DNA from 2 places in the Planococcus sp. APC 3906 genome. Region 2 is predicted to be linked to the other one. Evidence: predicted binding sites of a transcription regulator. Region 2 holds the regulator's gene; the other holds the start of a gene.

Region 1 (10,382 bases), on a different contig from region 2:
CTAGCCCTTTGCAGCGCCTTCGCTAGATACGCTCTATTAGAAAAGAAAAATTTTTTTGGTCCTGTTAATTTGTAGATAAGTAGCAAAACTGACGAGAAGCCTGTAAGACTCTGCCCCCTGTCCCTGAATCGCTATGCTAGCTTCGAGACATGAAAGTGCGTTGCATCGCTACGCTAGCTCCAGCCCATGTCTTGCCCGCGGCAAGCGAGGCAGTTTTGCGGAGTATCAATATGATGAATCATTTGTGAACCTAAATTATTTTCGATTAAAAAAAATCGCCTTCGGTATCGAAGGCGATCGTTTCATTAGACCGTCGTTTTCGCTGCATCCACAACGCGGGCGATTGCCTGGCGTTCGAATTGCATGCGCGTGCCGTCTGCAACAGTTATGTAAATTGTTGCATCGTCGACTGCGTCAACTGTTCCGTGGAGGCCGCCGATTGTTACGATCCGGTCTCCGCGGCGTAGTTCCGACTGCATATTAGCTGTCGCTTTCTGGCGCTTTTGTGCCGGACGGATGATGAAAAACCACATTAACAAGAACATTAATAGTAAAGGTGATAACGCAATAATTGTATCCATTTTTTCAATTTCCCCCCTTCGCTGTCTCTTATTCTTATTAGAAATTCTTAGCGTTTGGCTTATTGAAACCATAGGCTTCAAAAAATTCTTCGCGGAAATCTCCCAGGCGGTCTTCGCGTATCGCTTGTCGCACCTGTTCCATTAAGTTTAACAGAAAATGAAGATTATGATAACTAGTAAGTCGAAGTCCGAAGGTTTCATCTGCGCGCAGCAAGTGATGAACGTAAGCGCGTGAGTAATTCGTGCACGTGTAGCAGCTGCATTTGTCGTCAAGCGGACCGAAATCGTGTTTGAATTTCGCGTTCTTGATGTTCAAGCGCCCTGTGCTTGTCATCAAGGTGCCGTTGCGCGCGATGCGAGTTGGCAAGACGCAGTCGAACATGTCGACGCCGCGAATCGAACCGTCAATCAACGAATCTGGTGAGCCGACGCCCATCAAATAGCGGGGTTTGTCAGCTGGCATGAACGGCGTTGTGAATTCCAATACGCGGTTCATGACATCTTTCGGTTCACCGACAGACAAGCCGCCGATTGCGTAGCCTGGGAAATCAAGCGATACAAGGTCTTGCGCACTTTGGCGGCGCAAGTCTTCGAATTCGCCGCCTTGGATGATGCCGAACAAACCTTGATCTTCTTTGCGGGCATGCGCCGCGATGCATCGTTCTGCCCAGCGGGATGTGCGGTCGACGCTTGATTTCATGTATTCATGCGTCGCCGGATATGGCGGGCATTCGTCAAACGCCATCATGATGTCAGAGCCCAAATCGTTCTGGATTTCCATCGCCTTTTCCGGGCTCAGGAATAATTTGTCGCCGTTCATGTGGTTGCGGAAATGGACGCCTTCTTCTTTGATGTTTCGGAATTCGCTCAATGAAAACACTTGGAACCCGCCGGAATCCGTTAGAATCGGACGGTCCCAGTTCATGAATTTGTGCAGGCCGCCTGCTTCTTTGATAACGTCATTGCCCGGGCGCAGCCATAGGTGATACGTGTTGCTGAGGATGATGCCCGCATTCATCGCTTTCAATTCTTCCGGCGACATCGTCTTGACCGTTGCCTGCGTGCCGACCGGCATGAAAGCCGGTGTTTCGAACGAACCGTGCGGCGTGTGTACGATTCCAAGGCGCGCACCTGTCTGTTTGCATGTTTTTATGTGTTCGTACCATACTGCTTGTGTCATTGTTGTGTCTCCTTTTTCGCTGGTTCAATGAACATTGCGTCTCCGAAACTGAAGAAACGGTAGCGTTCTTGGACTGCTTCTTGATAGGCGTTCAAAATGGCGTCACGGTTCGACAATGCGCTGACGAGCATGACCAAAGTCGATTTCGGCAAATGGAAATTGGTGATCAAGCCGTCAATCGCTTTAAATTCATAGCCCGGGAAAATGAATATATCCGTCCAGCCGCTGTCTTCCTGCAATTCGCCGCCGAATTTATTGGCCACGGACTCAAGCGTGCGCGTCGATGTTGTGCCGACTGAAATGACGCGTCCACCGCTTTTTTTCGTGTTGTTGATCAGGTCCGCAGTTTCTTGGGTGATGCGGTAGAATTCCGCGTGCATTTCGTGGTCTTCGATCGAATCGACCGACACGGGACGAAATGTGCCGAGCCCGACATGCAGCGTGATGAAGGCGATGTTGACGCCTTTCGCACGGATCTCGTCCAATAGCGCATCGGTGAAATGAAGGCCGGCAGTCGGTGCCGCGGCACTTCCCCGCTCTTTCGCAAAGACGGTTTGGTAGCGGCCCTGGTCTTCCAGCTTTTCACGGATATACGGCGGCAATGGCATTTCGCCCAATTGCTCCAAAATCTCGTAGAAAATGCCGTCGTAGACCATTTTGAAATGGCGGCCGCCGTGGTCCAAAAGCCCGACGCATTCCGCTTTCAGAAGACCTTCGCCAAAGGATATTACGGTCCCGATTTTCACTTTTTTAGCCGGCTTGACGAGTGTTTCCCAAACGTCTTCGCCGATTTCTTTCAGCAGCAGCAATTCGATGTTCGCACCTGTGTCTTCTTTGACGCCCATCATGCGCGCCGGCAGCACGCGGGTATCGTTCAGCACAAGCGTATCGCCGGCATGGAGATGCTCAACGATGTCGCGGAAATGGCGGTGCGTGACATCGCCTGTTTTTTTATCCATGACCAAAAGCCGGCTCGACGTACGGTCAAGCAACGGCGTCTGGGCAATCAATTCTTCTGGCAGTTCAAAATCAAAATCATTTACGTTCATTTTTTAAAACTTCCTTTATTTAGATTCAGGCATTTCCATCTGAAAATGCTCATAAGCCATTGCAGTGACAACGCGCCCTCTTGGCGTGCGCTGGATAAAGCCGATTTGCAGCAGATACGGTTCGTAGACATCTTCAATCGTCGTCGACTCTTCCCCGATGCTTGCCGCAATCGTATCAAGGCCGACCGGACCGCCGCGGAAACGGGTGATCATGCCGACCAGCAATTTATGGTCGATGTGGTCGAGGCCGAGCGGATCGACTTGCAGCATTTCGAGCGCCTGGCTCGCGATGTCTTCCGTGATCGTGCCGTTGCCGCGAACTTGCGCAAAATCACGCACGCGCTTCAGCAGCCGGTTGGCGATACGCGGCGTCCCCCGGGAGCGCCTTGCGATTTCCACCGCGGCGTTCGGCGCAATGTCCGCTTCAAAGAGCTTTGAGCTGCGCTCGACGATATCTGTCAGCGATTCCGTGTCGTAATAATCCAAGCGTGCATGCACGCCGAAACGGTCTCGCAACGGCGCAGACAAGGCGCCTGCGCGCGTCGTCGCACCGATCAGCGTGAACGGCGGCAAGTCGAGCCGCACTGAACGCGCGGTCGGCCCTTTGCCGACCACGATATCGAGGCAGAAATCTTCCATCGCCGGATACAGCACTTCTTCGATTGAGCGGTTCAAACGATGGATTTCATCGATGAACAGCACGTCACCCGGTTCCAATGACGACACGATGGCCGCCAAATCGCCCGGGCGTTCGATTGCCGGTCCGCTGGTCATTTTCACGCCGACTTCCATTTCATTGGCGATGACCGCAGCGAGCGTCGTCTTCCCGAGTCCAGGAGGCCCGTACAACAAGACGTGGTCCAGGCTTTCCTGGCGCATTTTTGCCGCTTCGATGAAAATCTCGAGGTTGTGCTTCACTTTATGCTGGCCGATATACTGCGACAGAAATTTCGGGCGCAGCGACTGTTCAAAGCGTTCGTCAAATTCCGATATTTCGCTGCCGATTACACGTTCTTCCATGCCGTTCGCCTCCTTTTCATCAAGATTGTTTCAATAATAATTGAAGAGCTTTCTTCATATAGCCTTCGGTGTTTAAGCCCAGATCTTTCAGCTGCGGCTTCACTTTCGTGATTTCACGCTCTGAATAGCCGAGTGCACCAAGTGCCAGCATCGCTTCTTCCAGTTCGATATCGCCTTCCGCCAACAAGCCGGGCGATTCGTTCGTCAAGAACGGCGCATCGAAAAACTCCGCCAGCTTGCCTTTCAAATCGAGGATCATTTGGCGTGCCGTTTTTTTGCCGACGCCCGGGAATTTCACCAAATACGACTCATCTTCCCTTTCGATCGCTTCGATGACGTGCTGCGGTTCACCGCTTGCCAATATCGCAAGCGCTCCCTTCGGCCCGATGCCAGACACCGAAATGAGTTTCCGGAACAATTCACGCTGCTCCAGCGTCGTAAAGCCGAATAGCAGATGCGCATCTTCCCGCACGTGATGGTACAGGAAAACCTGCAGCTCTTCTGTGCCAAATGAATAAGGGTTCGGTGCAAATATCTGCCAGCCGATGCCCTGTTGTTCAACTACCAGATATTCGGGAGTCACGCGTGTGACTATCCCTTTTATGTAATCGTACATAGACGTTCTCTCCCCTATTTTAACCTATTGATTATAGCATATTTGTTCGCCTTTTACGAAATAAACCCGTTAGGAAATTGTCCGTGGTAAAATGGATTTATCCTATCCGGAAAGCTGAGGTTGTATCATGAAAAAACTTTACGGAGAACAGCGCCGCCAGATTTTATTGGAAAAACTGAAAACCGCCGATGCGCCTTTGACCGGCGGCGAACTTGCCGCTTTCGCCAACGTCTCGCGGCAAGTCATCGTCAGCGATATGACGCTTTTGAAAGCACGCAGCGAGCCGATCATCGCGACGAGTTCCGGCTATCTCTTCCTCGCTGGCAGCGGCTCTCAGTCCGTGAGCCGGCAAATTGCGTGCCGCCACCTGCCGAGCGACACGGAAGATGAACTGAAAATTCTTGTGCGCGCCGGCGCCACCGTGAAAGACGTGTCGGTCGAGCACCCCGTCTACGGCGAATTGACAGCCGGCATCCACGTCTCCGACGAAGCCAGCGTTGAAGCGTTCATGAAGCGCGTGCGCGACACCGGCGCGAGCTACTTGCTCGAGTTGACCGACGGCACTCACCTCCACACCATCACCGCAGCAAATGAAAGCATATTGGACGCAGCAGTTGCCGCCATGCGCGAGCACGGCTACCTGCTCGAAGACACTGAATAGATGAAACGCGGAATCCTCTTAGGGTTCCGCGTTTTTTATTGGGCAGTGTTATGTTACTTGCAGCAAATCGAGTTTACTTGCAGAATACTGGTTTTATTTGCAGAATATCGGATTTGTTTGCAGAATAACTAGTTTGTTTGCAGAATACCGCACTTTCTTTGCAAAATATCGAATCCCCTTGCAGCAAACATAAAAAAACCCACAGCCAACACGGCTGCGGGGTCTTGTTCAGGAATTCTTATACATATAATACGAGCCGAGCGTTTTGACTTCGCAGCCGATTGCCGAAAGTTCTTCGAGCGCGCCGCGCATCATGGTCGAGCCTTCTTCTGCCAGCACGTCGACGATGAAGAAATAATTGCCGAGGCCGGTTTTCAGCGGGCGCGACTCAATTTTGCTTAAATTGAGCTGGCGCCACGCGAAGACGGACAAGATTTGATGGAGCACGCCGGAACGGTCGTCTGTCGGCGGCGAGATCATCAAGGTCGTTTTGATCTCGTTTTCATGCCCCGCGATTTCCAATTTGTGATTCGTTTTCGACAACACGAAAAAGCGCGTGTGGTTGAAATGGAAATCATGGATATCGCGGTGCAGAATCTTCAAGCCGTATTTATGGGCCGCGAATTCATTGCCAATTGCTGCAATCGGGCGCTCTGGAAGCTCCGACACCATTTTGGCCGCCGCTGATGTCGAGCTGTATTGCTCGAGCGGCGTGTTCCGGTACGTATAGAACAGGAATTTATGGCTTTGGGCGAGCGCTTGCGGGTGAGAGTAGATCGCTTCGAACGATTCGGCTTCCGCATTTTCCGGATGCACCAGAAAATGCTGGCCGATCGGCGAAAGGACTTCCGCTGCCACATACAATTGCGCTTCATGGAATAAATAATCGACCGTCAACGATACAGATCCTTCAAGTGCATTTTCAAGCGGCACGACCGCGTAATCGACGCGGCCTTCCGCCACTGCTTCGATGCATTCAGGAATCGTGGCAAACGGCACTAGCGTGCTTTCCGGGAACACCCGGACAGCCGCCAGATGGGTGAATGAGGCTTCTGGCCCCAAATACGAAATGCGGTCCTTCAAGTTTTCTCCAGCCATTCAACCACTCCTAAGTTAAGATGATCCGCTTGATACGACATCAGCCGACTCGACAAAATCGAGTTTTTTCAGCTGCTGCAAAAACGCATCCAATTCCAGTTCCATCGCCGTCACATCGAGCGACAGCGTAACGTTCGCGCGCCCTTGGATCGGAATGGTCTGGTGGATGGTCAAAATATTGCAGCCGGCTTCAGCAACCGACTGCAGCAAAGTGGCAAGCGTTCCGGAGCGGTCTTCCAGCTGCAAAAACACCGTCAGGATCCGCTCTTTCACTATCGAATGGAATGGAAATACCGCATCCCGATATTTATAAAATGCACTGCGTGAAAGCCCGGCGTGATTGACTGCGTCCAAAATCGACATGCGGTCGCGCTGCAGCAGGCGCTTTACTTCAAGCGTCTTTTGCATCGCTTCGGTCAACACGTCTTCACGCACCAAATAATACCGTTGTTCGGATACATCCTTCATTCAATAAACCTCCCAAAAATCTCTCAATCAGTCCATGAATTCAAATTCGAATTCAAGCAGGCGGACCGTGTCGCCATTTTCAGCGCCGCGTTCACGCAACGCATCATCAATGCCCATTCCGCGCATTTGGCGGGAGAAGCGGCGAATTGAATCTTCGCGCGAGAAATCGGTCATCTTGAACATACGCTCGATGGCGTAGCCTGACAAGACGAATGCTCCGTCGGATTCACGAGTGATCGTAAAGCCATCGGATTCTTTCTCATGCTTGTAAAGAACCGTGCTTTCCGATTCGTCGACTTCTTCGTCGATCAACGGGAATTCAGGCGTCACTTCGATCAGGTCCGCAATCGCGAACAGAAGATTCGACAAGCCTTGGCGGCTCAACGCGGAAACCGGGAAAATTTGTGCATCTTCCGGCATTTTTTCGCGGAATTTCTTCAAGTTTTCTTCAGCATCCGGCATATCCATTTTGTTCGCCACGATCAATTCAGGGCGTTCAGTCAAACGCATATTGTATTGTTTCAGTTCTTCTGTGATCGTCATGTAATCATCATACGGGTCGCGGCCTTCTAGGGCGGACATATCGATGACGTGGATGATGACGCGCGTGCGCTCGATGTGGCGCAGGAATTGATGGCCGAGGCCGACTCCTTGGTGCGCGCCTTCAATCAATCCTGGCAAATCGGCCATAACGAAACTGCGTTGGTCTTCTGTTTCGACCATTCCGAGGTTCGGCACGATTGTTGTGAAATGATATTCAGCGATTTTTGGCTTCGCTGCAGAAACGACAGACAATAACGTCGATTTCCCGACACTCGGGAATCCGACAAGTCCGGCATCCGCCAACACTTTCAATTCCAGGATGACGTTGCGCTCAAAGCCCGGTTCGCCTTTTTCCGATAGTTCCGGAGCCGGATTCTGCGGTGTCGCAAAACGCGAATTTCCACGTCCGCCGCGCCCACCGCGCGTGATGATGGCTGTTTGGCCTTGTTCAACCAAATCGGCGATCGTTTCACCCGTATCGGCGTCTTTAACAACTGTGCCCGGCGGAACTTGGATAATCGTATCCTGTGCTTTCGCGCCGTGCTGGTTTTTGCTCATTCCGTGCGTACCGCGGTCCGCTTTGAAAATCCGTTTGTAGCGGAAATCCATAAGCGTGCGCAAGCCTTCATCGACCATGAAGACGATGTTTCCGCCTTTACCGCCATCGCCGCCCGCAGGACCGCCATTTGGTACATATTTTTCGCGGCGGAACGCTACCATACCGTCCCCGCCGTCGCCACCTCTAACATAAACTTTTACGTGATCGACAAACATATTATCCCTCCATCTGTGGGCGGACGGCCACTTCCATGCCGTCGCTGCCACACTTTATTACTGCTGTGTCTAGTGAACTTTCCGGCAACTGCAGACCCTGCCAGTCACCGTTCAATGAAATCTTCATCGCAAGCGAATCGTTTTCATTCCAAATATTTATTGTACAAACATATTCGATGAACGGATCCATTTGAGGCCGGACCGTTTCAGCGAATTTTTCCAGCATTCCGGCAAATGCCCCGTCCAAGCTCGCAATGCCGGCCTCAGCCGTGCATTCGGTGTGGATCGCCAATTCCGGATAGCGCCATTTTGACAAGAGCAGCCATTCTTCCGTTATCGGCATACCCAATCCCGCGAGCCGGCTCATGTGCACAGCCGCTTCGGCATGAGAGCGAATCATCGCTTTGGCCTTTTCCGGTTGCCCGAGGTCCAGGTACATGCCAATCAATTGCAACTCATTCAGAAAATCATGCCGCGCATGCCGAAGCGATTGTACCACTGATTTTGTCACGTCCATAAGTCACTTCCTATTTCAGCTTCTTTTATCAGTATACCAATTTTGCAGCGCAATTTCCCGGATTTTAGCTGGCTTCTGCCTCTATTCAAAATAAAAAGGACTGCCAAAGCAGCCCTTTTCGTTTTTATTAAGCTTCTTGTGCAACTGGGTATACGCTCACTTTTTTCTTGTCGCGTCCGTAACGTTCGAAACGTACGATTCCGTCGATTTTTGAAAATAGTGTGTCGTCTCCGCCGCGTCCAACGTTCTCACCTGGATAAATTTTTGTACCGCGTTGACGGTATAAAATTGAACCACCAGTAACTAGTTGTCCGTCTGCACGTTTAGCGCCAAGGCGTTTTGATTCTGAGTCACGTCCGTTTCTCGTTGAACCTACACCTTTTTTGGATGCGAAAAACTGAAGATCTAATCTTAACATTCTGTCCCACCTCCTAAGCTGTGAAGGTTATTTTAATATATTGCCCATAATCGTGTTCAATCGTTTTTAAAGAAACAATCATTCCACGCACCAGCAATTGTACCTGCTCGTCCGTTTTTTCATCCAGTCCTGCCGGAAAAACGACTTTCAAGAAGCCGCTGCTGCTTTGCTTGATGTCAGGTTCGATTCCCGTCAGCTCCATTATGGCATTCACCGCTCCAAAAGAGACAGCAGATGCGCCAGCGCAGACGAGGTCTTGCCCGTGTTCGGCAAAGTCGGCATGCCCGGACATTTCAAATGATGAAATCCGGTTTGATGTTTCAGTTACGTTTACTCGTATCATGTCTTACAGGTTGATCGCGTCGACAGTCAATTTCGTGTATGGCTGACGGTGACCTTGTTTTTTACGGTAGTTCTTTTTAGCTTTGTATTTGAAGACTGTGATCTTTTTGCCTTTTCCGCTTTTCACGACTTTAGCAGTAACAGTAGCTCCTTCAACAAAAGGAACACCGAACTTAGATTCATCTCCACCTACAAATAGAACTTTGTCAAATGTGATCACGTCACCAGCTTCTCCAGTTAATTTCTCAACGTAGATTTCTTGGCCCGCTTCAACTTTGATTTGTTTTCCACCAGTTTCAATAATTGCGTACATATCCTTGCACCTCCTCTTAGACTAAGACTCGCCTATTCAGGTGATCCGCATTGCAGCCGATTCTTCAATACCTGATTCGAGCGGTTGTAGCACAGGTGCGCTACAAACATAACATTAAAATAATACCACGGCAGACAACTCGAGTCAACTTAAATTCAAAAGCTTTTCTTTTTCGTCTGGAGGTGCGAAACTTCCCATTTGAGGTGCGTTCACCGGCCGCCGAGGTGCGTTCACTTATAAATCGCACCGAAATACTCCATTAATAGCTCCCGGCGCGGCACAATCCAGCGCTTTCCGCGCTTATCTCCTTGCAGCGCCGATTTTTCCAGCAATCTGTACAATAAATACTTGTCTTCCACGCCGAGCAGCCGATAAGCGAATTGCGTCGCCAATTCTTCGCCGAACAATACCGCATATTCCTGCAGCGCCACTTCATGCGCATCTATAAACACCCCATCGCAGCCTGCGCAATGCCATTTCCGGTTTTTCCTTCCCAGCGAACGGCTCCGGCAGTCCGGGCACGTAACCCCGAGGCGCAGCGATTCGGCCGTGAGCCCGTATTGCGCCATCACATTTCCGCGGAAGACCCTTTTCGGCAGCGCCCCTAGTTTCCGTGACAGCTCTTCTACGTCGAAGAGCTTGCCACCCTTATCCAGACCTTCTAGGTAGAACGGCAAGTAATGGAGCGCGACGACCGGATACGCCGCCGGCTTCTCGACGACGCGCGCGGACCGGCTAGCGAGAACGATCACGCCTTCCACCGGAACCTCGAGAAACTTCCTGATCGCTTTGACTGCGCGGT
Region 2 (10,382 bases):
GCCGGAAAATGCTGAAGCTGTTCGAAGAAGGGGCGCATGCACAATCCTTCAACCTGCATCCGAAAGAGTACGAAGAAACCGTCGCCCAGTTTTTGCGGGAGCACGCATTGCTTGAACCGGCTATAGAAGAAAAAGTATAACGAAAAACGCCAACCCTTAAAGGGCTGGCGTTTTTTGATGTATTTACCTAATGTCATGAAAAAAGCACTCAGGGAGCGCTTCTTATTTTTTAGTTGGTGGTTTAGTTGATGCTTTATTCATTTGTTGCATCATTTGATTGATTTTTTTCTGAGACGGTTTTTGTCCCATTTGCATCATCATGATACGCAGCATATCTTCGTTAATCGGTGGATTGTCTTTCAAATATTTCATCATGTATTGACGTGCGATGAAAAAGCCAAGCGCAACACCCGCGATTAAAGCGACGATAACGATTACGATCCAAATCCATGTAGCCATTCTTGTTACCCCCTTCGTGTTGCATAAATAAGTAGTGCACCACAATGGATTATACTATATATTTCCGGATGTGACTATAGACACGAAATAATATTAGGCAGAAACAGATTCTAATAAATGTTTGAATTTTATTCGAGAAGTGTAATATATAATTTATCTAGCTTTAATCCGATATTCCGCAAAACAGCTACGCTTGCCGCGGGCGAGCGCCAAGCCTCCTCAGTCGCTTCGCTCCCTGCGGGGTCTCGGCTGTCTCGCTTTCCCGCAGGCAAGACATTGGCCGAAGCTAGCGAGGCCATGTCTTTGCGACGAAGTGCGCAGCACTGCAGGAGCAGTACGGTTTTCTCCGCTGTTTTGCTTCATATCTGGAGAACACGAAAGAAACTGCAGAAAGTAAATCTTTTGTTTTCTTCAGTAAAAGAAATAACTTGTTATAAAAAAATATCTTTGAATGAAGCGGAAGGCGGAGACTGAAGCCAGGACCGCGGAACGCGTCCGCCTGTCTCTGCATCGCTTCGCTAGCTTCGAGACATGAAAGTGCGTTGAAGCGCAATGAAAAGCTATAAATACTTTAAATTAAAAAAGACGGAAACAAGTTCTGTTTCCGTCTTTTGCTATTCACATTTATTAGCCTAATAGAGCTTTGACTTTTGCTACTACGTTTTCAGGAGTGAAGCCGAATTCTTTCATGATGCGGTCGCCAGGTGCGCTTGCACCGAAACGGTCGATTGATAGAATGTCGCCTTCGTCGCCTGTGTAGCGTTCCCAGCCGAATGAAGTTCCCATTTCGATAGCCAGGCGCTTTTTGACAGTTGTCGGGATGACAGACTGTTTGTATGCTTTTTCCTGTTTCTCGAAACGGTCCCATGATGGCATGGAAACAACGGATACAGAAATGCCTTCTTCAGCCAACTGCTTTTGGGCAGAAACTGCGAGGCTGACTTCAGAACCGGTTGCAAGCAGGAGCGCTTGTGGGTTTTCAGCAGGCGATACAACGTAAGCCCCTTTTTCCACACCGCTGTCAGCCAATTCGCCGCTGTGTTCAAGGACCGGCAAGTCTTGGCGTGAAAGCACCAATAGCGTCGGGTGGCCTTTCGCAGTGACAGCAAGCTTCCATGCTGCTTTGGTTTCGTTGGCATCAGCCGGGCGCACAACGCTCAAGTTTGGCATAGCGCGTAGTGAAGCCAAATGTTCGACTGGCTCGTGAGTCGGGCCATCTTCGCCTACTGCGACACTGTCGTGTGTAAAGACGTATGTGACCGGTAATCCCATTAATGCCGCAAGGCGGATTGCTGGGCGCACATAATCGCTGAACACGAAGAACGTTCCCCCGAAGACGTTAAGTCCGCCGTGGAGAGCCATACCGTTAAGGGCAGTTCCCATTGCGAATTCTCGGACACCGAACCAGATGTTGCGTCCAGTTGGATTTTCCGCATCAAAGTCGCCGCCGCCTTTGATGGTCGTTTTGTTCGAACCAGCCAAATCGGCACTTCCTCCGAAGAACGATGGCACGGCTTTTGCAATGGCATTGACCATGTCGCCTGAAGAAGCACGAGTCGCTTGTTTTTTACCAGCTTCGTAGACAGGGAAATCTGCATCGAAGTTCTCTGGCAATTCGCCTTTGATCGCTTTTTGCAGCTGCTGAGCCAATTCCGGATGTGCCGCTTCGTATTTAGCGAACAATTCGTTCCAAGCTTTTTCAGCGTTGCCGCCAAGCTCTTCAGTCGCTTTATTGAATGTTTCATAAACTTCTTCTGGAACATAAAAATCTTCGTCAAAAGTCCACTTGTAATATTCTTTAACAAGTTTCATTTCAGCTTCACCCAGTGGTGCTCCGTGAGCATCCGCTTTACCGGATTTGTTTGGCGCGCCGTAGCCGATGACTGTTTTTACTTCGATCAATGTCGGTTTGTCCGTTGATTGTTTCGCTTGCGCAATTTTTTCAGACAAATCGTCCAGCTTGTTGCCGTCGTCTACGCGCAGGTAGTTCCAGCCATATGATTCAAAGCGCTTTTGGATGTTTTCAGAGAAACTCATGCCAAGATCGCCGTCAAGGGAAATATCATTGCTATCGTATAAAACGACCAATTTGTTCAACTTCAAATGCCCAGCAAGTGAAATCGCTTCGCCTGCGACACCTTCCATCAAATCTCCGTCTCCGCAAAGAGAGAAGGTATGGTGATCGATGACATCCATATTGTCTTTATTATATGTAGCTGACAAATGGCGCTCTGCCATAGCCATGCCCACTGCCATGCCGATTCCTTGGCCAAGTGGTCCAGTTGTCGCTTCTACGCCAACTGTGTGGTGATATTCCGGATGTCCCGGTGTTTTCGAATCCCATTGGCGGAAGTTTTTGATCTCGTCCAATTCAAGCCCGTAGCCGCTCAAATGCAGCAAGCTGTATAAAAGCATTGAACCATGCCCCGCTGACAGTACGAAACGGTCACGGTTGAACCAGTTCGGATTTTTCGGGTTGTGGTTCATGTGTTTAGTCCATAATGTATAAGCCATAGGAGCTGCTCCCATTGGCAATCCCGGATGCCCTGAGTTCGCTTTCTCAATCGCATCGATGGAAAGTGTACGTATAGTAGTTACCGCAAGTTGATCTGCATGGTTTGACATAAAAACATCCTCTCATTAACAATTTTAATCCTATTCTAGTGTAGTCAACAATAGGCAAGAATACAACTAGAAATGCGCAATAGCCGAGCGCTGAAGTCTAGGCACAACAAAAAAAGAATAAGTATTAATTTAAATACTTATTCTCCCGAATATTTTTGACTTTCTCCGGCGTAACATCGTTGCCTTCCGGATCAATCACTTTTACGTTTTCAATTGTGCCGCGCATCGTTTGGCGGAAAGTCGACAAGTATTCCTGGCGCAATGCAGATTGTTCTTTTGCCTCTTCAATGGACAAGCCCGCGGTCTTGGATTTTCGTGATAATTCGTTAATGCGTTTTATTTTATCTGGTGATAACAATAGAATCCCGCCTTTCTTCTACCATATCGTACAAAAGAAGCGGGATTTCTGCAATATATTAGCCTTCTTTCATCTCAAGGAATTCCCTGTAGCGTCTGTGGACGGTTGCTTTGCTTGCCTGATAGCCGAAGCCTTGCAGCGTTACCGCAATTTCATGGAACGTCAGCCCATTCTGTTTCAGGCTGACAATCTGGTCGATCGGCAGGTCTAAGCGCTCGCGGCCATCAGGGTTGCCCCGGCCTTTAAGATTGCGTTCAGGCTTGTAGCCATTTTCAACAGCGCGTTTCATGCCGCGTTTGATCTTGGCATTATGTATTTTGCGCTGGTACTCTTCAACAACCGCTAAAATCTCCAATACCATGTCATCCATATCGTTCAATGCGATGGGTCCTTGATCGGTCAATGTAAAAACCTCCACGCCATATTTTTTCATGACATGAAGCAGCGCGATTCGTGCATGGCCACGGCCAAGGCGGGTTTCATCCTGGATGAATACCGCTGAAACTTTATCGGTTTTAATGACGTTGAGCATCTCCAGAAGCCCTTCCCGGTCCATTTCGTAGCCGCTGTGCTGATCTGTAAAGATGTCTGAAACCATGTATCCTTGTGCAAATGCGAATTTCAATAATTCTTCTTCCTGCCGTGCAAGTGAACTTTCCTGTGTGTCTTTCGTGGTGCTGACGCGGCAATAAATTAATGCAGATTTCTTCATTCTGCATCACCCGCCAGTTTGGTGGTTTCGTCTGGGGCGAATTTCAGTTGTTCGCTGGGGATTTTGATCGATTGTCCGGCTATGATCTTCGGAGTGCTTAAGCCGTTCTCCTTCATGATTTCTTCAATCCACTCCTGATGGGGAGTATTGCCGCTGAAAGATTCCGCAAGTGTCCATAAAGTATCGCCTTGTTCAACTTGCACCAGGCTCATTTGGCCTTCCTGCGCATTATGGGTGAACACCGAATAAAATGAAAAAGATAGGATCAGAAGAAATAGTACTGTCAGGTAAGAATTTTTTTGGATGAATGTCATAAGAACCGCCTCCTAAGAATGTGTGTTCGGAATGTATGTTCTTACTTTAATGCGAACAAGTGTTTTTGTCAACAAATAAATTCGAACCTATGTTTGCATTTCATATCCCAAGTTGGTATACTATTGGTAGAAAACATGCTGAACTACTAAAAAGAGGTGAAACTGTTGAAAAAAGTATCGAAGCGCCAAGAAGATATTTTGACATTCATAAAAGATGAAGTCCGGGCTAAGGGCTATCCGCCATCCGTACGTGAAATCGGAGAAGCAGTTGGCTTGGCATCAAGCTCGACTGTCCATGGCCATCTTGCCCGCCTTGAAAGCAAAGGCTTGATCCGCCGCGACCCGACAAAACCGAGAGCAATCGAAATTATCAGCACAGACGATTCACTGATCGAGAAAAGCCCTGTCCTTCATGTACCGCTCGTCGGTAAAGTAACTGCTGGCGTTCCGATCACTGCGATTGAAAATGTGGAAGAATATTTCCCGCTCCCACAAACCTACGGAACAGAAGACGACCATATTTTCATGCTTGAAATCATGGGAGAAAGTATGATTGAAGCTGGCATCCTGAATGGTGACTATGTCGTAGTTAAACAACAGCAAACCGCTAACAACGGCGACATCGTTGTGGCGATGACCGCTGATGACGAAGCGACAGTCAAACGATTTTTCAAAGAAGACAATTATTTCCGCCTGCAGCCTGAAAACTCATCGATGGATCCAATCATCGTAGACCAGGTCTCCATCCTTGGAAAAGTGGTCGGCGTATACCGCCAATTACATTAATCACATACACAAGCATAAAAGCGCCGAGAGAAATTTCTCTCAGCGCTTTTTTAATTGCCATTATTTTTTTTGGCCAGCCAAAATCAGCATCAGCGGAATGCGTTCCCGCCGTTCAAACTCAGCATCGGAATCAAAATTGGCCCGCACAGGATGGCCCTCTTTGAGTGCCGTTACAGTAAGCGCTGCATTCGCAAGCGCTGTGAAATAGGTTTCAATTGTCCGGTGATGCTTGACGACCGTCTTTCCTATCCAAGGTTCTTGGCGTTTGCCTTCCTTGAAATAATCATCCACCAGCCAATCGCCTCTAAGCTCCCCTTGGTCTTTGCTGGTAAATGCTGCTGTGGTAACCGGGTGCTGTACAGTGAAAACGAATTTCCCGCCCGGCAGCAGCGAGCGGTGGACTTCTTCAAACAAGCGCTCGATATCTGACAGGTAATGGATGACAAAACGGGAGACGATCAAATCGTATTGCGCACCGTTTGCTTTAAACAGCTCAAGGTCTGCTGTTTCGATTTCCCCTCCCAGAGACGCTGTGGCTTTGGTAGCCAATTGCGCCATCTCTGTAGAGCCTTCAATCCCTGTATACGATGCCGCCCCTGCCGCAAGCAGCTTTTGGCCGAATGAGCCGTCTCCGCAGCCCAGATCCAAAATTTCTTTGCCTTTGACGTCGCCAGCCAGCTTCCAAATTATCGGTTCTTCAATCGCGTTGTTTGGACTTTCTTTGCGGTTGCGCCGCTTTAAATAACGATTCAAAAAATCTTTTTCATCGTAAACACTTGAACCTCTGTATTCCATCCATAGCCAGCTCCCTGCCATTAATTTTCTGCATAAAAAAAGCATCCGATAAAACGCGATGCTTCAGGCCTTATAATTCATAGACCATGATGTATTTTACTTGAGTGATGGTGATACGGTATAGGCGATCGTTGTCCTGGTCAGTAATTTCAAACGTGCCATGGGTAGGAATATTCCGCAATGCTGATTCCTTATCTTCTGCATATGATGTCAGGACAATAGTATTGCCTTGGTCAAAATAAAATTCCACTTGAAAAGTTTTCATGCATAGGGCCTCCTTAAAATCAGATTATTTTCGCTTCTGTCTATCATACACCATGAAAGGGGTGTGTTGTGCATTCTTTTTTTGAATTCAATCGCATAAAAAAATAGGGAAAACCCCGGATACGGACTCTTGGGGAGCCGAATCCGGGGTACCGGTTTTCCGAAGATCGTATTCAATTTTTGCTTTCTTGCTTTTGCTGTTCCGAAATCCACCAATCGATATGCCTCAAGTCAAAAAAGATTGTATTGGCGTAGGACTGGCTATGTGGAATCTGCCTTTTTGCAATGCCTTCATTAATCTGCTCTTCAGTCATCGGGCACCCTGCTGATTCTAAATACTTCAGCAGATCTTTTACCCCTTGAATTTTTGTCAAATTAATCACCCCCCACAAAATCTTCTTAAGCACTAAGAAAATTCAGTACGGGTTATTAATCCTATTTATGAATTCTATTAAATAATACCCCGGTGCCCATTGCGCTAAACGCTTCATAATAATAATTCCGGAAAAAATTTTAAAAATAAAAATACATTTTATGTATTTTAATTAGTTAATTAGCTTTACAAATGCTAAAAAATTAGTAAAATCAAATTATAAGGGGAGTGAGAGAAAAGATGGATAATCTTTTAGCAAAACAGAATTTAAATGCACAGCAATTGACGTTATTGAATGGTGAATATGAGGACAAGAAAAAGAGCACGGCGGCAGCCTATCTTCTCTGGTTCTTCTTGGCGCCGATCGGTGCACACAGATATTATTTGGGAGACATCGGTGTAGGAATTGCGATGACATTAACATTAGGCGGTTTTGGAATATGGGCATTGATTGATGTTTTCTTTATCGGCGGGCGTTTGCGCGCAAGAAACACAGAAATTGAAGCAGATCTAATCCAAAAAGTTTTGGCTACATCACCTGCAGAAAGAATTGCATAATTATTAAAAAACCGCCAGCGCAATTTGCGCTGGCGGTTTCATTTTGCTTAATACATTTTCAGGTATTGCTCGCGCTCCCATGGGTGAACCGCAATGCGGAACATATCCCACTCGATTTCTTTCGCTTCTACAAAGTTGTTTGTGATGTGTGATCCAAGTGCTTTTGTCATCACTTCGTTGCTTTGGAACTCTTGCAGAGCTGCGTACAATGTTGGCGGAAGATCTTGGATGCCGACAGCTTCGCGCTCTTTTCTGTTCATTGCGTAGATATTGCGGTCTACAGCTTTAGGCGGCGTCATTTTCTTCTTGATGCCGTCAAGGCCAGCAGCCAATAATACAGCCATTGCCAAGTAAGGATTTGCAGCAGGGTCAACAGAACGTACTTCTACGCGTGTCGACAATCCGCGTGATGCCGGGATGCGGATCAACGGGCTGCGGTTTTGTCCAGACCATGCAACGTAGCAAGGTGCTTCGTAGCCAGGTACAAGGCGTTTGTAAGAGTTGACTGTCGGGTTCGTAATAGCTGTGAACCCTTCAGCGTGCTCAAGAATTCCTGCAAGGAATTGGTAAGCTGTTTCGCTCAACTTCAATTCGCCGTCTTCATCCAAGAAAGCATTTTCGTTGCCTTTGAATAGGGAAACGTTCATGTGCATCCCTGATCCGTTGACGCCGAACAATGGCTTCGGCATGAATGTTGCGTGCAGGCCGTGTTTGCGTGCAATGGTTTTAACCACTAATTTAAATGTTTGGATATCGTCGCATGCTTTGACAGCATCCGCGTATTTAAAGTCGATTTCGTGTTGGCCAGGTGCTACTTCGTGGTGGGATGCTTCGATTTCAAAGCCCATTTCCTCCAGCTCAAGCACGATGTCGCGGCGGCAGTTTTCGCCAAGGTCCATCGGCGCCAAGTCAAAATAACCGCCATTGTCGTTCAATTCCAAAGATGGTTCGCCGCGCTCGTCTAATTTGAACAAGAAGAATTCCGGCTCAGGCCCAAGATTGAAATGTGTAAAGCCAAGCTCTTCCATTTCTTTCAGTACACGCTTCAAGTTATTGCGTGGATCTCCATCAAACGGTGTTCCGTCTGCACGGTAGATATCGCAGATTAAACGTGCAACTTTACCTTTGCCTGTGATCCAAGGGAAAACGACCCATGTGTCAAGATCAGGGAATAGGTACATATCTGATTCTTCGATTCGTACAAATCCATCAATAGAAGAACCGTCGAACATCATTTTGTTGTCTAAAGCCTTATCCAATTGGGATGTAGGGATTTCAACGTTCTTAATGATACCCAAGATGTCTGTGAATTGCAGACGGATAAAGTTCACTTCTTGTTCTTGCACCAAACGTTTAATGTCATCTTTAGTATACTTGCTCATGTTCGCTTCACTCTCCTATGATTGTTTATGTAACCCGGTTCATTTGAAGAAACGGGATAAATCCCCTTGCCTGATGCCGCCTCTGTCGAATGATTTTGAGTTCAGCATTTCATCCCTCAATATCTTCCGCAGCTCGGCGTCCGTGATTGTCTGTGGCGCTGTCTTCTCAATAGTAGGTTGTGACCGCAGGGCATAAATCTTTTTGATGCCCGCGATATTAATGCCTTGGTCCAGAAAATCCTTGATTTCCAGAAGAGTGTCCACGTCGTTTAATGAAAACATCCGCTTGTTCCCTTCCGATCGCGCTGGGCTGATCAACTCGTGCTCTTCGTAGTAACGGATTTGGCGCGCTGTCAATTCCGTCAGCTGCATTACTATACTGATAGGAAGAAGCGGCATCGTCCTGCGAACCCGGTGTGTCATGTTTTTCACCCATTTCACTAATTACTGCTCCTTTAGTGTAAAGGATGTCAGATAACTTGTCAAACGAATGTTAGGTTTTCTAACATAAAAAATTTCCGCACGGTTATGTGCGGAAATTTATGTTAAATCAGATTGGATTTCTTTAAGGTTTCAATTGAGTTCAAGACAGCTATTTTCACATGCTCGTAAGTAAGCCCGCCTTGTACAAAAGCGGTGTAAGGCGGCCTGATTGGGCCATCAGCGGTCAATTCAATGCTTGACCCTTGTACGAACGTACCGGCTGCCATGATGACATCGTCTTCATAGCCTGGCATATAGGCAGGTTCGGGTTTGAATTGCGCATTGACCGGCGAACTCGCTTGGATCGTTTGGCAGAAAGCCACCATTTGTTCAGCGGAATTGAATGATACGGATTGGATCAAATCTGTCCGTTTCGCTGAAAAATGCGGAGATGTTGCCATTCCGACGGATTCCAGAAGCGCGGAAGTGAAAATCGCGCCTTTCAATGCCTGCGACACGATATGGGGAGCCATGAAAAACCCCTGGTACATATCCGGCAATGCATTCAGTGATGCGCCTGCCTCTCCTCCTATACCCGGAGAAGTCATGCGATAACCGCATTTTTCCACTAAATCTTTTCTGCCGGCAATATAGCCGCCAATTTTAGCCATACCGCCGCCCGGATTTTTGATAAGCGAACCGGCTATCAAATCAGCACCCGCTTCAATCGGTTCTTGTTCTTCGACAAATTCTCCGTAGCAATTATCAACAAAAACAATTGCGTCGGGTTTTATGGCGCGGATTTCAGCAATCATCTCAGCTATCTCGGCTATGGTAAAAGACGGACGGTTATCATAGCCTCTTGAACGCTGAATGGCGATCACTTTCGTCCGTTCGTGAATGGATTTTTTTGCATTTTCCCAGTCAACGCTATTGTCTTCAGCCAACGGTACATGCTGGTAGCTGATGCCGAAATCCCGCAGTGAACCGGTATCCTGTTCTCCGCCTGACACGATGGAGTCCAAGGTGTCGTATGGTTTTCCAGTCAGATAAAGCAGTTCGTCGCCCGGCCGTAAAACGCCGAATAACGAAATCGTGATGGCATGCGTCCCGGAAATGATCTGTGGCCGCACCAATGCCGCTTCGGCTTTGAAGACAGCCGCATAAACGCGTTCAAGTGTATCGCGCCCTTCATCGTCATAGCCATAGCCCGTGGAAGGATTGAAATGGTGGTCGCTGACTTTTTGCGAATGGAAAGCTTCCAACACTTTTTTCTGGTTCAAAAAGGCGATGTCATCCGCTTTTTGCAGCTCGTTTTGAATTGTATTTTCTA

What was found. Region 2 encodes LexA, which represses DNA repair genes until DNA is damaged. Its sites were predicted from a motif close to CGAACATATGTTCG; they were not measured.
Region 1: ruvA (Holliday junction branch migration protein RuvA) is a predicted target of LexA. The motif match lies at 4,482-4,495, and genes of this name have one in related genera.

The regions. Positions count from the first base shown of each region.
Region 1 is NZ_JASDCW010000003.1:115,363-125,744, reverse strand. Features, by position in the region: gene yajC (preprotein translocase subunit YajC) at 306-581, opposite strand; gene tgt (tRNA guanosine(34) transglycosylase Tgt) at 619-1,761, opposite strand; gene queA (tRNA preQ1(34) S-adenosylmethionine ribosyltransferase-isomerase QueA) at 1,758-2,810, opposite strand; gene ruvB (Holliday junction branch migration DNA helicase RuvB) at 2,826-3,830, opposite strand; gene ruvA (Holliday junction branch migration protein RuvA) at 3,850-4,446, opposite strand; gene QMA09_RS03275 (transcription repressor NadR) at 4,574-5,107, shown strand; gene pheA (prephenate dehydratase) at 5,336-6,205, opposite strand; gene QMA09_RS03265 (ACT domain-containing protein) at 6,221-6,673, opposite strand; gene obgE (GTPase ObgE) at 6,701-7,990, opposite strand; gene QMA09_RS03255 (Spo0B domain-containing protein) at 7,992-8,507, opposite strand; gene rpmA (50S ribosomal protein L27) at 8,635-8,925, opposite strand; gene QMA09_RS03245 (ribosomal-processing cysteine protease Prp) at 8,939-9,268, opposite strand; gene rplU (50S ribosomal protein L21) at 9,272-9,580, opposite strand; ribosomal protein L21 leader region at 9,595-9,676, opposite strand; gene QMA09_RS03235 (nuclease-related domain-containing protein) at 9,811-10,382, opposite strand, start outside.
Region 2 is NZ_JASDCW010000004.1:129,782-140,163, reverse strand. Features, by position in the region: gene QMA09_RS04195 (alpha/beta hydrolase) at 1-140, shown strand, start outside; gene QMA09_RS04190 (YneF family protein) at 223-459, opposite strand; gene tkt (transketolase) at 1,087-3,084, opposite strand; gene QMA09_RS04180 (DUF896 domain-containing protein) at 3,209-3,442, opposite strand; gene QMA09_RS04175 (YneB family resolvase-like protein) at 3,501-4,154, opposite strand; gene yneA (cell division suppressor protein YneA) at 4,151-4,468, opposite strand; gene lexA (transcriptional repressor LexA) at 4,634-5,254, shown strand; gene QMA09_RS04160 (class I SAM-dependent methyltransferase) at 5,315-6,049, opposite strand; gene QMA09_RS04155 (hypothetical protein) at 6,120-6,314, opposite strand; gene QMA09_RS04150 (hypothetical protein) at 6,487-6,687, opposite strand; gene QMA09_RS04145 (TM2 domain-containing protein) at 6,927-7,244, shown strand; gene glnA (type I glutamate--ammonia ligase) at 7,292-8,626, opposite strand; gene QMA09_RS04135 (MerR family transcriptional regulator) at 8,666-9,049, opposite strand; gene QMA09_RS04130 (methionine gamma-lyase family protein) at 9,172-10,382, opposite strand, start outside.